DNA from 3 places in the Streptomyces sp. NPDC028368 genome. Region 1 is predicted to be linked to each of the others. Evidence: riboswitches for the same ligand, from Rfam matches in the RefSeq annotation. Region 1 holds a riboswitch; each other region holds the start of a gene.
The links. Region 1 has a riboswitch for cyclic di-AMP ahead of ACZ4S3_RS27205 (C40 family peptidase). Riboswitches for the same ligand answer to the same signal wherever they lie in the genome.
Positions count from the first base shown of each region.

Region 1 (4,649 bases):
GAACGGCATTGTGTCGATGGGGGCGATGCGCACCGGTGCCCCCGGATGCGGGGCGTGGATCATCTTGCCGTCGCCGATGTAGAGCCCCACATGACTGATGCCGGAATAGAAGAACACCAGGTCGCCGGGGGCGAGTTGGGATTTGTCGATACGTGGCCCGGAGCTGATCTGGGTGTAGGTCGTACGGGGCAGCGAGACGCCGCCGGACTTCCAGGCGGCCTGGGTCAGGCCCGAGCAGTCGTACGCGGAGGGGCCGGTCGCGCCCCAGACGTACGGCTTGCCGAGTGCTGCGTGGGCGAAGGAAACGGCGCGTGCGGCACGGGAGTTGGCGGCCGGGGTGTCCGGGGTGTCCGGGGTGTCCGGGGCGGCCACCGGCCGGTCCTCCTCGCCCGTCATCCGCCGCCGCTGTTCGTCGGTCAGCCGGTCGAGCAGCGCCTCGGCGGAGTCCAGCTTCCGCATGACCGTGATGCGGTGCCGCTTCAGCGTGCCCTCGGTGTGCTCCAGCCGCTCCGCGGTGGCCTCGGCGCGGTCGCGGATCTGGCGGACGCTGCCGAGCCGGCGCGCATAACCGGCCACCGCGTTCGCCTGGTGGCTGCCCGCGCGCTCGAGGACCGTGGCGCCGTCCAGATAGCGCTGGGGGTCGGCGGACATCATCAGCCGCAGGGTCGGGTCCACGCCGCCGGAGCGGTACTGGCTCCCGGCCATCGTGCCCAGTTCGGCCCTGGCGGCGTTCAGTTTCCGGGTCCGGCGGGCGGCCTCGTCCTGGAGCCGGGCCAGCTCCGCGCGTGCGGTGTCGGCCTCTTCCCTGGCGCCGTTGTAGTGCTGCGTCGCCACCTCTGCCTCCTGGTACAGCGCGTCGACCCGGTCTTTGACCTGGGCGGGGGTGGGGCGGGGAGCGGCCTGGCCGGTGCCGTCGAAGGCTGCGGCGCCGGCGGCGCCGGCGAGGGCCAGGGTGGCGGCCGTACGGGCTGTCGGGTGGTGCTTGGTCCTGCGGTGCGACGCCACTGCGGCCGTCACTTCCTTCCGTACCGGCCGTGGGTCCATCGGCCGTCTGGGGAAGGACGCTAAACCTGCACGTCACGGCGTAGCTCCCAGATGCCCGGAATTGGCCGTTTCCGACCGGGAGTGATGTCGGGGTGAGCGCGCCCCGCCGCGAACGCGCCCCGGAGGGGCCTGGCCTGACCGAAGCGGCGATTACCGATGCCCTGCCGGAAAGCGCGTGCTATGCGGCGGATACGATCGCGCACTATGGACGTAGTAATCAATATCTTCGTCGGCCTGCACATCATCGGCATCGCCTCCCTCCTGGGCGGCTTTCTGACCCAGATGAAGGCGATGAGCGCGGGCACCGCCCGCTTTGTGCCGGCCATGCTGCACGGCGCGCTGACGATGCTGGTCACCGGCATCGTGCTGGTCGGGCTGAACGAGGCCCAGGACCACACCCTCAACAACATCAAGATCGGCATCAAGATGGCCGTCCTGGTGGTGATCCTGGCGCTGGTCTACGTCAAGCGGGACGACGAGAAGATCGCCAAGCCGCTCTTCGGTGCCGTCGGCGGGCTCACGGTGGCCAACATTTTCATCGCGGTGCTCTGGACCTGAGGCCCGGCGCCCGCAGAGACGACTCACCGCGCGGTCATCCCACTGAGGGGACGACCGCGCGGTGGCGTGTGGGGGGTGGCCGTGGGGGGTGGACTCCGGGGGGAGCGGGTCAGGCCGGGCGGACGCTCCCGTAGATCGGCATGTAGTAGATCGACTCCTCCCGGACGCTGGCGCCCGGGTGCGGGGCGTGGATCATCTTGCCGTTGCCTATGTACATCCCGACGTGGCTGATGTCGTCGTAGAAGAACACCAGGTCACCCGGCTTGAGGTCACCGGTGGCGACCCGCTGGCCGACCTTGACCTGGTCCCAGGTCGTACGCGGCAGATCGACGCCGGCCGCCTTCCACGCCGCCTGGGTCAGGCCCGAGCAGTCGTAGGAATTGGGTCCGGTCGCGCCCCAGACGTACGGCTTGCCCATCTGGGAGCGGGCGAAGGCGAGCGCCTTCTCGGCCTTGGTCGAGTACGAGCCGCCGTCAGTGGACCCGCCCCCGGTGGAGCCGCCGCCGGTCTGGCCGCCCGTCGAGCCGCCGCCGTCTTGCTGCCGCTGCTGCCGCTCCTTCTCCGCCTGCTGACGCGCCAGCTCCTCGGCCCGGCGCTTGGCCGCCGCCTCCTTCTTGCGCTCCAGCTCCGCCAGCCGGGCCTTCTCCTGCACGGTCAGCCGGGACAGCAGCTGCCGGGTCTCGGCCAACTTGCTCTGGACGGACCGCTTGGACTCCTGCAGCGAGGCCTGCGACGTCTGGAGCCGCTCCAGGCTCCGGGTCGCCTCGGCGCGCTGCCGGGCGGCCGCCGCCTGCTGCTCCTCGTAGTTCGTGACCGCCTGCTTCTGCCGGCCGGTCAGCCGCTCCATGAGGTGCGTACGGTCGAAGAAGTCCTGCGGGTCCTTGGCCAGCATCAGCTGCGCCGTCGGGTTCATGCCGCCGGTGCGGTACTGCGCCGAGGCGAAGGTGCCCAGCTCACGCCGGGACTCGTTCATCTTCTCCGCGCGCTTGGCGGCCGCATCGAGCAGACCGTTGACGGTGGCGCGCTGATGTTCGGCGCTCTCCTTGGCGGCGTTGTACTTCTGGGTGGCCACCTCGGCCTGACGGTAGAGCCCGTCGACCTTCTGTTTGACCTCTTCAATGGTGGGCTTGGGGGCCCTCGGGGCGGCCCCGGCGGACTGCGAGAGCAGGGTGACCGAGGCGAGGGCGGCGGTGGTGAGCCCGGCCGCGGTACGGCTTCCGGGCGAGGTGAGAACGCGGGTGCGCGGCTTGCGATGCGACGCCAAGGCCGGCGACTCCTTCCGTGGACCGCCTACCGGGTTAGCTGTCGGGTTCGGGCGGTGTCGCTGACGGAAGGCTTGCCCTACGGTCGCTGCGTCCGCCGCTGGCGGCCGTAGTGATCGATTCACCCCGGTGGTGCTGGTGGGTCCCCGGCTCCGGGTGCCTGAGGGCAGGGCCGGACTCGGCGGAGGCGGCCCGTGCGGACGCTGTCGTCCACGGGGATGCGGGCTGCCCGAGCAGGCACGGTAGCCAACTCGTGTGGCCCCTGTGAAGGCTGATGTTCGATATGCCCGAAACCTTTTCGTTATCTGAGGAGAAGTTGAGGCGAAGGGGCAGCGTGGCGAAGGGGCCGCGCGGTGGAAGGCGTGGCCGGAAGACGATGCCGGGCAGCCCTGGAAATGTGGTGTGCCGCATACCGGATGCCGGATCTGGTCAGGTGGGGGCGGGCTGTCAGTCCGGCGGCCTAGACTCGGTGGGCGATGAGCAGCCTCTTTGACGACAGCTTCCTGGCGGATCTCGGCCCCAAGGGCGAGGACGAACATCCGCCGCCCCCCGAGGACGAGCACGGCCCGGCCCCGGAGGAGATTCCCGCCGACCTCTTCGGGGGGAAGTTCGACGCGCCCGTGCCCAAGGAGGCGTACTACCGCGACGGCGCCGCCCGCCCCGTCGTGGACCCGGCCGCGCTGCTCGAGGGCCTCAACGACGAGCAGAAGGCCGCCGTGGTGCACACCGGCGGCCCGCTGCTGATCGTCGCCGGCGCCGGCTCCGGCAAGACCCGGGTGCTCACCCACCGCATCGCGCATCTGCTCGCCGAGCGCCATGTCCACCCCGGCCAGATCCTCGCGATCACGTTCACGAACAAGGCCGCCGGCGAGATGAAGGAGCGCGTCGAGGACCTGATCGGCCCGCGCGCCAACGCCATGTGGGTCTCCACCTTCCACAGCGCCTGCGTGCGGATCCTGCGCCGCGAGTCCAAGAAGCTCGGCTTCACGTCCTCCTTCTCGATCTACGACGCCGCCGACTCCAAGCGCCTGATGGCCCTGGTCTGCCGCGATCTGGATCTGGACCCCAAGCGCTTCCCGCCCAAGTCCTTCAGCGCCAAGATCTCCAACCTCAAGAACGAACTCATCGACGAGGAGACCTTCGCCGGGACGGCCGCCGACGGCTTCGAGAAGACCCTGGCCGAGGCGTATGCGATGTACCAGTCGCGGCTGCGCGAGGCCAACGCCCTGGACTTCGACGACATCATCATGACGACGGTCAATCTCCTCCAGGCCTTCCCGGATGTCGCCGACCACTACCGCCGCCGCTTCCGCCACGTCCTGGTCGACGAGTACCAGGACACCAACCATGCCCAGTACACCCTCGTCCGCGAACTGGTCGGCGCCGGCACCGCCGAGATGCCCGCCGCCGAGCTGTGCGTCGTCGGTGACGCCGACCAGTCGATCTACGCCTTCCGCGGCGCCACGATCCGCAACATCCTCCAGTTCGAGGAGGACTACCCGGACGCGACCACGATCCTCCTGGAGCAGAACTACCGCTCCAGCCAGACGATCCTGTCCGCCGCCAACGCCGTCATCGAGCGCAACGAGAACCGCCGCCCCAAGAACCTCTGGACCGACGCCGGCGCCGGCCCCAAGATCACCGGCTATGTCGCCGACACCGAGCACGACGAGGCACAGTTCGTCGCCGACGAGATCGACCGGCTGACGGACGCGGGCGACGCCAAGGCCGGCGATGTCGCCGTCTTCTACCGCACCAACGCCCAGTCCCGTGTCTTCGAAGAGA
Region 1 is NZ_JBVHTY010000013.1:17,289-21,937, reverse strand. Features, by position in the region: gene ACZ4S3_RS27215 (C40 family peptidase) at 1-1,017, opposite strand, end outside; gene ACZ4S3_RS27210 (hypothetical protein) at 1,249-1,602, shown strand; gene ACZ4S3_RS27205 (C40 family peptidase) at 1,712-2,866, opposite strand; cyclic di-AMP (ydaO/yuaA leader) riboswitch at 2,875-3,058, opposite strand; gene pcrA (DNA helicase PcrA) at 3,341-4,649, shown strand, end outside.

Region 2 (4,649 bases), on a different contig from region 1:
GACCGCCTGGCCACGGTCAGCGGCCGCGCCGACGAACTGTGCCGCTTCGCCGTCCTGTTCGGCGACCCGCAGCTCGCGCTGACCGCCGTCCAGCGCGTCCTGGACATCACCGCCGAGGAGGTGCAGGAGGTCGCCAAGGCCCGGCTGCGCCCCGACAACCGCGCGGTGCTTGTGTACGAACCCACCGAGCCGACCGCTCCGGCCGATGCGGCCGCCGACACCGAGGACGAGGAGGGGGAGCGGTGAGCGACTCCACCACCCGCGCAGATTCCGCCGTGACCACCATGGACTTCCACCCCCAGCCCAAGGGCGGCGCACCCAAGCCCTGGGCATTCCCGGCCCCCGAGCGCTCTCAACTGGCCAATGGGCTCACCCTCCTGACCAGCCACCGCCCCGGCCAGCAGGTCGTCGCCGTCGAGATCAACCTCGTCGCGCCTCTGGAGGCCGAGCCCGAGGGCCTGGACGGTGTCGCCACGATCATGGCGCGCGCTCTGTCCGAGGGCACCGACAAGCATGACGCCGAGGAGTTCGCCGCTGAGCTGGAACGCTGCGGCGCCACCCTGGACGCGCACGCCGACCACCCCGGCCTGCGGGTCTCCCTCGAGGTGCCGGTTTCCCGGCTGCCCCGTGCGCTCGGCCTGCTCGCCGACGCGCTGCGCGCCCCCGCCTTCCCCGACAGCGAGATCGAGCGGCTGGTGCGCAACCGCCTCGACGAGATCCCGCACGAGCTCGCCAATCCGGCGCGGCGGGCCGCGATGGCGCTGTCCAAGGAGCTGTTCCCGGCCACTTCCCGGATGTCGCGGCCGCGCCAGGGCACCGAGGAGACCGTCGAGCGCATCGACGCCGCGGCGGTACGCGCCTTCTACGACGCCCATGTACGGCCCGCCACGGGCACCGCCGTGATCGTCGGCGACCTCACCGGCGTCGGCCTGGAGGCGGTGCTCTCCGACACCCTCGGTGCCTGGCGCGGTTCGACCGCCGAGCCGCTGAAGGCCTCGCCGATCACCGCCGACGACACCGGCCGCGTGGTGATCGTGGACCGCCCCGGAGCCGTCCAGACGCAGCTGCTGATCGGCCGTATCGGCGCCGACCGGCACGACCGGGTCTGGCCCGCCCAGGTGCTCGGCACGTACTGCCTGGGCGGCACCCTCACCTCCCGGCTGGACCGGGTCCTGCGTGAGGAGAAGGGCTACACCTACGGGGTGCGGGCCTTCGGCCAGGTGCTGCGCTCGTCCGCCGACGGGAGCGGCGCCGCGATGCTCGCCATCAGCGGCTCGGTGGACACCGCCTCCACCGAGCCGGCGCTGCAGGACCTCTGGAAGGTGCTGCGGACCCTTGCGGCAGAGGGGCTGACGGACGCCGAGCGGGACGTCGCCGTGCAGAACCTCGTCGGCGTCGCGCCGCTGAAGTACGAGACCGCGGCGGCCGTCGCGGGCACGCTGGCCGACCAGGTGGAGCAGCACCTCCCGGACGATTTCCAGGCCCAGTTGTACGCCCGCCTCGTGGAGACCGGGACGGTCGAGGCGACCGCGGCCGCCGTCAATGCCTTCCCCGTGGACCGTCTGGTGACGGTGCTGGTGGGTGACGCCGCCCAGATCGCCGAACCCGTCAAGGGGCTCGGCATCGGCACGGTGACGATCGTCAGCGGCTGAAGCCCCGCCGGCTGACTGCCGGTCATATATCGATAAAGCGGCTCCCGTGGTGCAGGTCCACCACGGGAGCCGCCGTATGTCCGGAATGGTGTGGCTGGTTGCCCGATGCCCCTGTGGCGTACGGCACAAAGAGCCGGTTCTGTTTGCCGATTGAAAGATGTCCCGATTAGCGTCGGTGCGGCTGTTCGTCACAACTCCGCCACAACAGTGGCACCGGACAGTCATCGCCGAGTCCCCGTACGGCGCGAGCCAGGGGAGCCGGGGACCCACACGTCCCCTGGGGTGAATCGGACCCCTCTCCGGAGGAGCCCGTAGGAGACCTTCCTGCTCCGAACCCGTCAGCTAACCCGGTAGGCGAGAAGGAAGGAAAGGACAAGCCACCACATGGCGTTCACCCGTGCTACCGGGAAGCATCGTGGTGCGAGCCGCACGGCTCGCAGGACCCGCAAGTTCGCAGGCGTGGCCACCCTCGCGGCCACCGGTGTCGTCGCCTCCGTGGCCTCGCCGGCGCTGGCCGCCACCAGCGAGGCACACGCCGAGGACACCGGTCTGCGGCAGGCCGTCGTGATGGGCGACGAGCTCGCCAGCCGCGTCGAGGCCCAGGCCGATGCGCAGCAGGCGGCCGCCGATGCCGCCGCCGCGCAGGCCAAGGCCGAGGCCGTGGCCAAGAAGGCCGCCGAAGAGGCCAAGCGGCTCGCCGAGGCAGCCAAGAAGAAGGCCAAGGCGGAACGGGAGGCGAAGGAGCGCGCGGCCCGCGACGCGGAGCGCAAGCGCCTGAACGCCTTTGTCGCCCCCGTCGCCGACTCCTACGTCTCCACCGGGTACAAGGCCTCCAGCAGCCTGTGGTCCTCCGGCAGCCACACCGGCATCGACTTCCACGCCGCCACCGGCACCTCCGTCCACGCCGTGGGCGCGGGCACCGTCGTCGAGGCCGGCTGGGGCGGCTCGTACGGCAACAACATCGTGATCAAGATGCACGACGGTACGTACACCCAGTACGGCCACCTGTCGTCCATCGGTGTCTCCGTCGGCCAGAGCGTCACCCCCGGCCAGCAGATAGCCCTCTCCGGCGCCACCGGCAACGCCACCGGCCCGCATCTGCACTTCGAGGCCCGCACCGGCCCCGACTACGGCTCGGACATCGACCCCATCGCGTATCTGCGCGCGCACGGCGTGAACGTCTGACGTCCGCACGCACTGGTGGAGCCCCGGTCATCGGCCGGGGCTTCCGTGTTTCCGGAGCGCGCCATGCGCCGGTCCGCCCGGCGCATGGCCAAAAAATATCCATGAATTTCCGGAGGCCGTCGGAAAAGCTGTCCCGGTCGAATAGAGTCACGGAAAACCCGCCGATCGGCGGCGTTTCCCGGGGATTACGGCGGAGGCGCAGACGATGCGAGGCCATCTTTCCGCGCATGCGGTGTGCACGGCGATTCGCGACGACATCATTTCCGGTGCGCTGGTGCCGGGCAGCCGGCTGATCGAGGAAATTCTCGCCGCCCGCTACGGCGTCTCCAGAGTCCCGGTCCGGGAGGCGCTGCGCACCCTGCAGTCCGAGGGCTTCGTCACCACCCGCCACCATGCGGGCGCCTGTGTCGCCGAGCCCACCGAGCAGGAAGCGGCCGATCTCCTGGACATCCGCGCCCTGTTGGAGCCCCTGGGTGCCGCCCGCGCCGCCGCCCGCCGCAGTCCCGCCCACCTCAAGGTGCTGCGCGGTCTGGTACGGCTCGGCCGTGACCGTGCCCGGCACGGTCACCCTGCGGACGTGCGCCAACTGGACGGCTGGTTCCACGAGACGCTCGCCCAGGCGGCCGGCAGCCCCAGCCTGACGTCGTTGCTCACCCAGCTACGGCGCAAGGTCGAGTGGATGTACACCGTGGAACTGCCCGCGCGGGCCACCGAGTCGTGGGACGAACACGGCGCGGTGCTGGACGCGGTGGCCCGGGGCGACGCGGAACGGGCCCGCGCCCTGATGGCGGCTCATATCGAGCGCTCCCTCCCGGTATACCGACTGCGCCGCCCCGCCGCGGCCGTGGTGAGCGATCCGAAACGGCCCGTCAACACGGCGCGCGCCCGTAATTAACATGGGGTCTGTATACAAAGAGGTGCGGAATAATTGCGGGGTGGGAGCGGGGAATTCTGCCCGGTGTTCGGGGTCCCATATTTCTTTCCGCGTTTCCATGTCCGGGTAATTCGCGACCCTGGATTTCGGTATGTCGCGCGGTGAATTTCCGTCCGAGCGGTCTGGTACTGCGAATCGTCCCCGCAACGAACCGTTCCAGAAGGAATCGCCCTACGAGGAATCGCCCCACGGCGAATGCTCAGGGAGCGGAACGGGACCGCAGCAAAGCCCCCCCCCGCAGCAACCCCCGCAACACCCCCCACAGCAAACGGCCCCGCGGCAGCGACCGTTTCCGGTCACTGCCGCGGGGCCGCGGCCAGAGGGGCCAGGGAAATCCTGACGGGCTCAGAACGAGTCAGAAGGACCCGGAAGGGCTCAGACGGCCTCAGACGGTCTCGGGGAGCTCGTCCAGGCCCTCGGCGACGAGCTTCGCCAGGCGGTCGAGCGCGGCCTCGGCGCCCTCGGCGTCGGAGGCCAGCACGATTTCCTCGCCACCCTGGGCGCCCAGACCCAGGACCGCGAGCATGGAGGCCGCGTTGACGGGGTTGCCGTCGGCCTTGGCGATCGTCATCGGGACGCCGGCCGCGGTGGCCGCACGGACGAAGATCGAGGCGGGGCGGGCGTGCAGGCCCTCGGCCCAGCCGACATTGACGCGGCGCTCAGCCATGGTGGTGCCCTTCAAGTCGCGTGACTGTTGTCTAGACCAGTCTCTCACGCTGCCAAGGGTGCTCGGCAGCCCTGGTTTGTGACCGAGCGTACGCATGCCGAGCCGGTTGTCAGTACCCCGCCGTACGCTTATCCGCATGCAGACGCAGCCGGATCACGCGTACCCCACCCACTGGGAAGCCGACGTGGTGCTGCGCGACGGCGGCACGGCG
Region 2 is NZ_JBVHTY010000019.1:121,743-126,391, forward strand. Features, by position in the region: gene ACZ4S3_RS33905 (M16 family metallopeptidase) at 1-246, shown strand, start outside; gene ACZ4S3_RS33910 (M16 family metallopeptidase) at 285-1,652, shown strand; cyclic di-AMP (ydaO/yuaA leader) riboswitch at 1,868-2,023, shown strand; gene ACZ4S3_RS33915 (M23 family metallopeptidase) at 2,037-2,837, shown strand; gene ACZ4S3_RS33920 (GntR family transcriptional regulator) at 3,043-3,732, shown strand; gene ACZ4S3_RS33925 (HPr family phosphocarrier protein) at 4,157-4,438, opposite strand; gene ACZ4S3_RS33930 (bifunctional acetate--CoA ligase family protein/GNAT family N-acetyltransferase) at 4,575-4,649, shown strand, end outside.
Region 2: linked by a shared signal. The riboswitch ahead of ACZ4S3_RS33915 (M23 family metallopeptidase) and the one ahead of ACZ4S3_RS27205 (C40 family peptidase) in region 1 are both predicted to bind cyclic di-AMP.

Region 3 (4,649 bases), on a different contig from region 1:
GGTACTTGCCGTCCTTGTAGAACTCGGAGGCGGCGACGTCCAGGGCGAGCGCGATGTCCTGGCCGGGGGCGTAACCGGCTTCCTTGATGGCCTCGAGGATGAGGTCGAGGGCCTCGCGGTTGGAGCCCAGGTTCGGGGCGAAGCCGCCCTCGTCGCCCAGGCCGGTGGCCAGACCCTTGGCCTTCAGGACCTTCTTGAGGGTGTGGTAGACCTCGGTGCCCCAGCGCAGCGCCTCGGAGAAGGACTCCGCGCCGATCGGGGCGATCATGAACTCCTGGATGTCCACGTTGGAGTCGGCGTGCGACCCACCGTTGAGGATGTTCATCATCGGGACGGGCAGGACGTGCGCGTTCGGGCCACCGAGGTAGCGGAACAGCGGGAGGTCGCTGGCCTCGGAGGCGGCGTGCGCGACGGCGAGGGAGACGCCGAGGATGGCGTTGGCGCCCAGCGAGCCCTTGTTGTCGGTGGCGTCCAGGTCGAACATCGCCTGGTCGATCAGCCGCTGCTCGGTCGCGTCGTAGCCGACGAGCTCCGGGCCGATCTGCTCGATGACGGCCAGGACGGCCTTCTCCACGCCCTTGCCCAGGTAGCGGTTCGGGTCACCGTCGCGGAGCTCGATGGCCTCGAAGGCGCCGGTCGAGGCGCCGGACGGCACGGCGGCACGGCCGGTGCTGCCGTCGTCGAGGCCGACCTCGACCTCGACCGTGGGATTACCTCGCGAGTCGAGAATTTCGCGGGCTACGACGACGTCGATGGACGGCACGTTGTCTCCTTCATGAGTGTCTGGAGTTCTGCAGCACGAGCCTAACGGCCCCGGGCAGGTCCGCTTGCCGTTGGCCCGCTTCGTGGGACGAAAAGAGGCCCAAAGGCCCGGTTCACGGGACGTTTGGGTGCATTGTTCGCCAGACGGTTAAAAGCACGGGAAGCCGCTGGTGGGCGCGGTGCCCCGGATTGGCGTACGGAGAAGCCCCGCCCGGCGCGCTGGGGGGAGTGGCGCGCCGTGACGGGGCTGTCCGGGGGAGGAACGGGCCCGTCGCCCGGGCCCGCGGGAGTCCCGGTCCGGGGACGGCTCAGATGCTGAGCTGCTGACCCGGGAAGATCAGGTTCGGGTTGCCGCCGATGACGGACTTGTTGTTCGCGTAGACCGACTTCCAGGTGGTGCCATGCGCCTTGGCGATCTTGGCGAGGGTGTCACCGGACTTGACGGTGTAGTTGCCCTTGCCGTGCGACGGCTTGGGGGCCGGCTGGACCTTCTCCTGCTTCGGGGCCTGCTGGGTCTGCTTCGGCGCGGGCTGGGCCTTCTTCACCTCGACCTTGGAGGAGGTGTTGAGGTCGGGCGAGGGGCCACCGGCGGTCAGGTTGCCGGCACCGGCGCAGGACCAGGCACCCGGGCCCTGGATGGCGAGGAGCTTCTCGGCCGCGGCGATCTGCTGGGCCTTGGTGGCCAGGTCGGCGCGCGCCGCGTACTGGGTGCCACCGGCGGCGGCCCAGCTGGAGTTCGAGAACTGCAGGCCGCCGTAGTAGCCGTTACCGGTGTTGATCGACCAGTTGCCGCCGGACTCGCACTGGGCGACCTTGTCCCAGGTGGCGACGGAGGCGGCGGAGGCGGAGGTGGCGCCCATCATCGGGACGGCGACAGCGGCACCGGCGACACCGGCGAGGGTGGCGATGCGGACGGCCTTGGACGGACGACGGTGCTTGCCCTTGATCAGCATGTTCGTTCGTTTCCTCACCGACGCCTGCGAGGTGAGCTGTCGGGTTCGGGCCGTGTGAGTGCCCGGCCGCGTGTGCTGTACACGCGGCTTCACCCCAAGCCGGTTGACCCGCTTTCGCGGGCGGGGCCGGCGCTTACCTTGGGTCCCCCGCTCCTGCCTTCGGCGCTTGCGCGTCAAGTGCCTCCGACCACCGGCAGGATTCGGCGTGTGATCGAAGGGCCCGCTTTGGCGAGCGGTCCCGACCGTAAGCAGTAATCCCCTTGGTGTTCAAACCCCACTATCTGAACCCAGTTGACCGTTTTTGATCACTAGAGATTCATATTTCCGCAGGTCGGCCGTGGTGCGGAATCCGGCGGACCAGCCGGACACCGCACCACGGAACGAGACGCTTGTCTCACTTTCGCCAAAAGGGGCCAAACCGGCGGTAACTACCCTGCCACGTGCCCGAGATCGAGCAGCTGACCGGGCTGGATCAGGTCCGCGTCGGACCCGATCGTCTTCTCGTTGCGGTCATAGAGCGCGGGCCAGCCGCCGGGCAGATCGTGGGCCTGGGCGATGGCTGACAGGCTGTCACCGGCGCGGACGGTGTAGTCGCCGGCGGGGGCGGACGGGTCCGTACCGGGGTCCGTACGAGGCGCGTCGCCGCCGCGGGAGGCGTGGCGGCCGGAGGGCCGGTCGCCGTCGCCCGCGTCACCCTCGCCCTTGCCGCCCTTGCCGTCCTTGCCGCCCTTGCCGTCGCCGCTCTCGTCGGCGTCGCCGCGGTGCTTGCCCTTGGCGGGGGTCTGGGTGGGCGCGGGGTCGTCGGAGCCGTCCCGGCGGCCACTGTCGTCACCCGAGGGGTCGGACGGGCCGGACGGATCCGCGGGGTCCGACGCCTCGGGGGACGAAGGGGACGGCGTCGGCGTCGCGTCATCGGACGGGCCGGCGGAGGGGTCCTCGGACGGTCCGGCGGACGGGTCATCGGACGGGTCATCGGACGGGGCGGACGGATCGGAATCCGACGGGTCCGTGGAATCCGACGGCGCGGGCCGCGGCGTGCTCGTACTGCCCGGGTTGACCTCCGGCGCACGGCCGTCCTTGGTCAGCCCGGCATTCACCGCGCAGCTCGGCCAGGCGTCCGGGCCGCGGTCGTCGAGCATGGACTCGGCGACGGCTATCTGCTGGGCGCGGCTGGCGAAGTCGGGGCGCGAGGCGTACGAGATGCCGCCGTACTGCTCCCACATGTCCTGGGTCAGCTGCAGGCCGCCGTAGAAGCCGTTGCCGGAGTCCGAGCTCCACATCCCGCCGCTCTCGCACTGCGCGACCCTGTCCCAGGTCGCGGTGTCGGCGGCGTGCGCGCCGCTCGCGCCGAGCAGCGGCAGTGCGATGCCGGCGCCGGTCACTCCCGCCGTGACAAAGATGGCCGGTGCCTGACGGGGGCGACGGTGTCGGCCGTTCCCGGAGCGCATGCGGTTGCCTTTCGAGCGGCGGTTGAGTTGTCGGCCGAGCCGGTGTGGTACGTCGAGCACGTCGAGCATGGCGTGTACGACGAAGAGGTCGGGCACGTCGAGCACGTCGCGTACGCCGGATACCTCGCGTACGTCGAACCGGTGAGCGACTCGGTGGGTCGAAAGGTAGCCGGGGTTACGGGTAGTCACAAGTCGGTGTAGCGGAGATCACGCAAAGGTCACGTGACTGACGCCTCGTCAACTCTTTGGTAATCGCTGGTCAGCCCCGCTCCGGTGTGAACTCCACCGGCAGGGACCGCAGTCCGCGCATGATGAGCCCGCCACGCCAGCGCAAATCGTCAGGTTCCGCGGCAAGCCGGATGTCCGGGAGCCGGGTCAGCAGCGTCGCGAGGGCGGCCTGCCCCTCCAGCCGGGCGAGCGGTGCGCCCAGGCAGTAGTGGATGCCGTGCCCGTAACCGAGGTGCTGGTTGTCACGGCGGGTGAGGTCGAGGACGTCCGGCTCGGCGAAGCGTTCGGGGTCGCGGTCGGCGGCGGCCAGGACCACCAGGACCGGGTCGCCCTCGGCGATCCGCTGCCCGCCCAGCGTCAGTTCCTCGGTCGCGAACCGCCAGGTCGCCAGCTCCACGGGGCCGTCGTAGCGCAGCAGTTCCTCGATGCCGGTGGCGAGCAGATCGGTGTCGCCCGCCGCCATCGACTTCTGCAGCAGTTCGCGCTGGGCGGGGTGGCGGAGCAGCTGATAGGTGCCGTTGCCGATGAGGTTGACGGTGGTCTCGAAGCCGGCGAAGAGCAGGATGAACGCCATCGCGGCGACCTCGTTCTCGGTGAGGTGCTCGCCGTGGTCCGAGGCCCGGATGAGCCCGGAGATCAGATCCTCGTCCGGCTCCGCGCTCTCCCCCAGGGACTCGCGCTTGCGGTGGATCAGCTCGGCGAGATAGCCGCGCATCTTCTTCACGGAACGGGCGACTCCGCCGCGCGGCCCTCCGCCGTGCCGGATCATCATGCCCGCCCAGTCGCGGAAATCGTCCTGGTCCTCGCGCGGTACGCCGAGCAGATCGCAGATCGCGTAAATGGGGAGGGGGAAGGCGAACTCATGGATCAGATCCGCCTCCCCGCGCTGCGCGAACCCGTCGATGAGGCGGTCGGTCAACTCCTGTACGCGCGGGGCGAAGGCGGCGACCCGGCGCGGGGTGAACGCCTTGGAGACCAGGCGGCGCAGACGGGTGTGGTCGGGCGGGTCGATATTGAGCAGATGCGTCATGAGATTGGCGCTGCGCTCGCCGGGGATGCCGACCTTGCCCTTGCCGTGTGCCGCCTCGCTGTGATGCACCGGGTTCTTGGAGAGCCGGGCGTCGGCGAGCGCCTGGCGCGCGTCCCCGTAGCGGGTCACCAGCCAGGCCTCGACGCCGCTGGGCAGCTCGGTCCGGTGCACCGGCGCATGCTCGCGCAGCCAGGCGTACGCGGGGTACGGGTCGGCGGCGAACTCCCA
Region 3 is NZ_JBVHTY010000012.1:118,656-123,304, forward strand. Features, by position in the region: gene eno (phosphopyruvate hydratase) at 1-763, opposite strand, end outside; gene ACZ4S3_RS26380 (transglycosylase family protein) at 1,071-1,715, opposite strand; cyclic di-AMP (ydaO/yuaA leader) riboswitch at 1,722-1,890, opposite strand; gene ACZ4S3_RS26385 (transglycosylase family protein) at 2,144-3,352, opposite strand; gene ACZ4S3_RS26390 (cytochrome P450 family protein) at 3,423-4,649, opposite strand, start outside.
Region 3: linked by a shared signal. The riboswitch ahead of ACZ4S3_RS26380 (transglycosylase family protein) and the one ahead of ACZ4S3_RS27205 (C40 family peptidase) in region 1 are both predicted to bind cyclic di-AMP.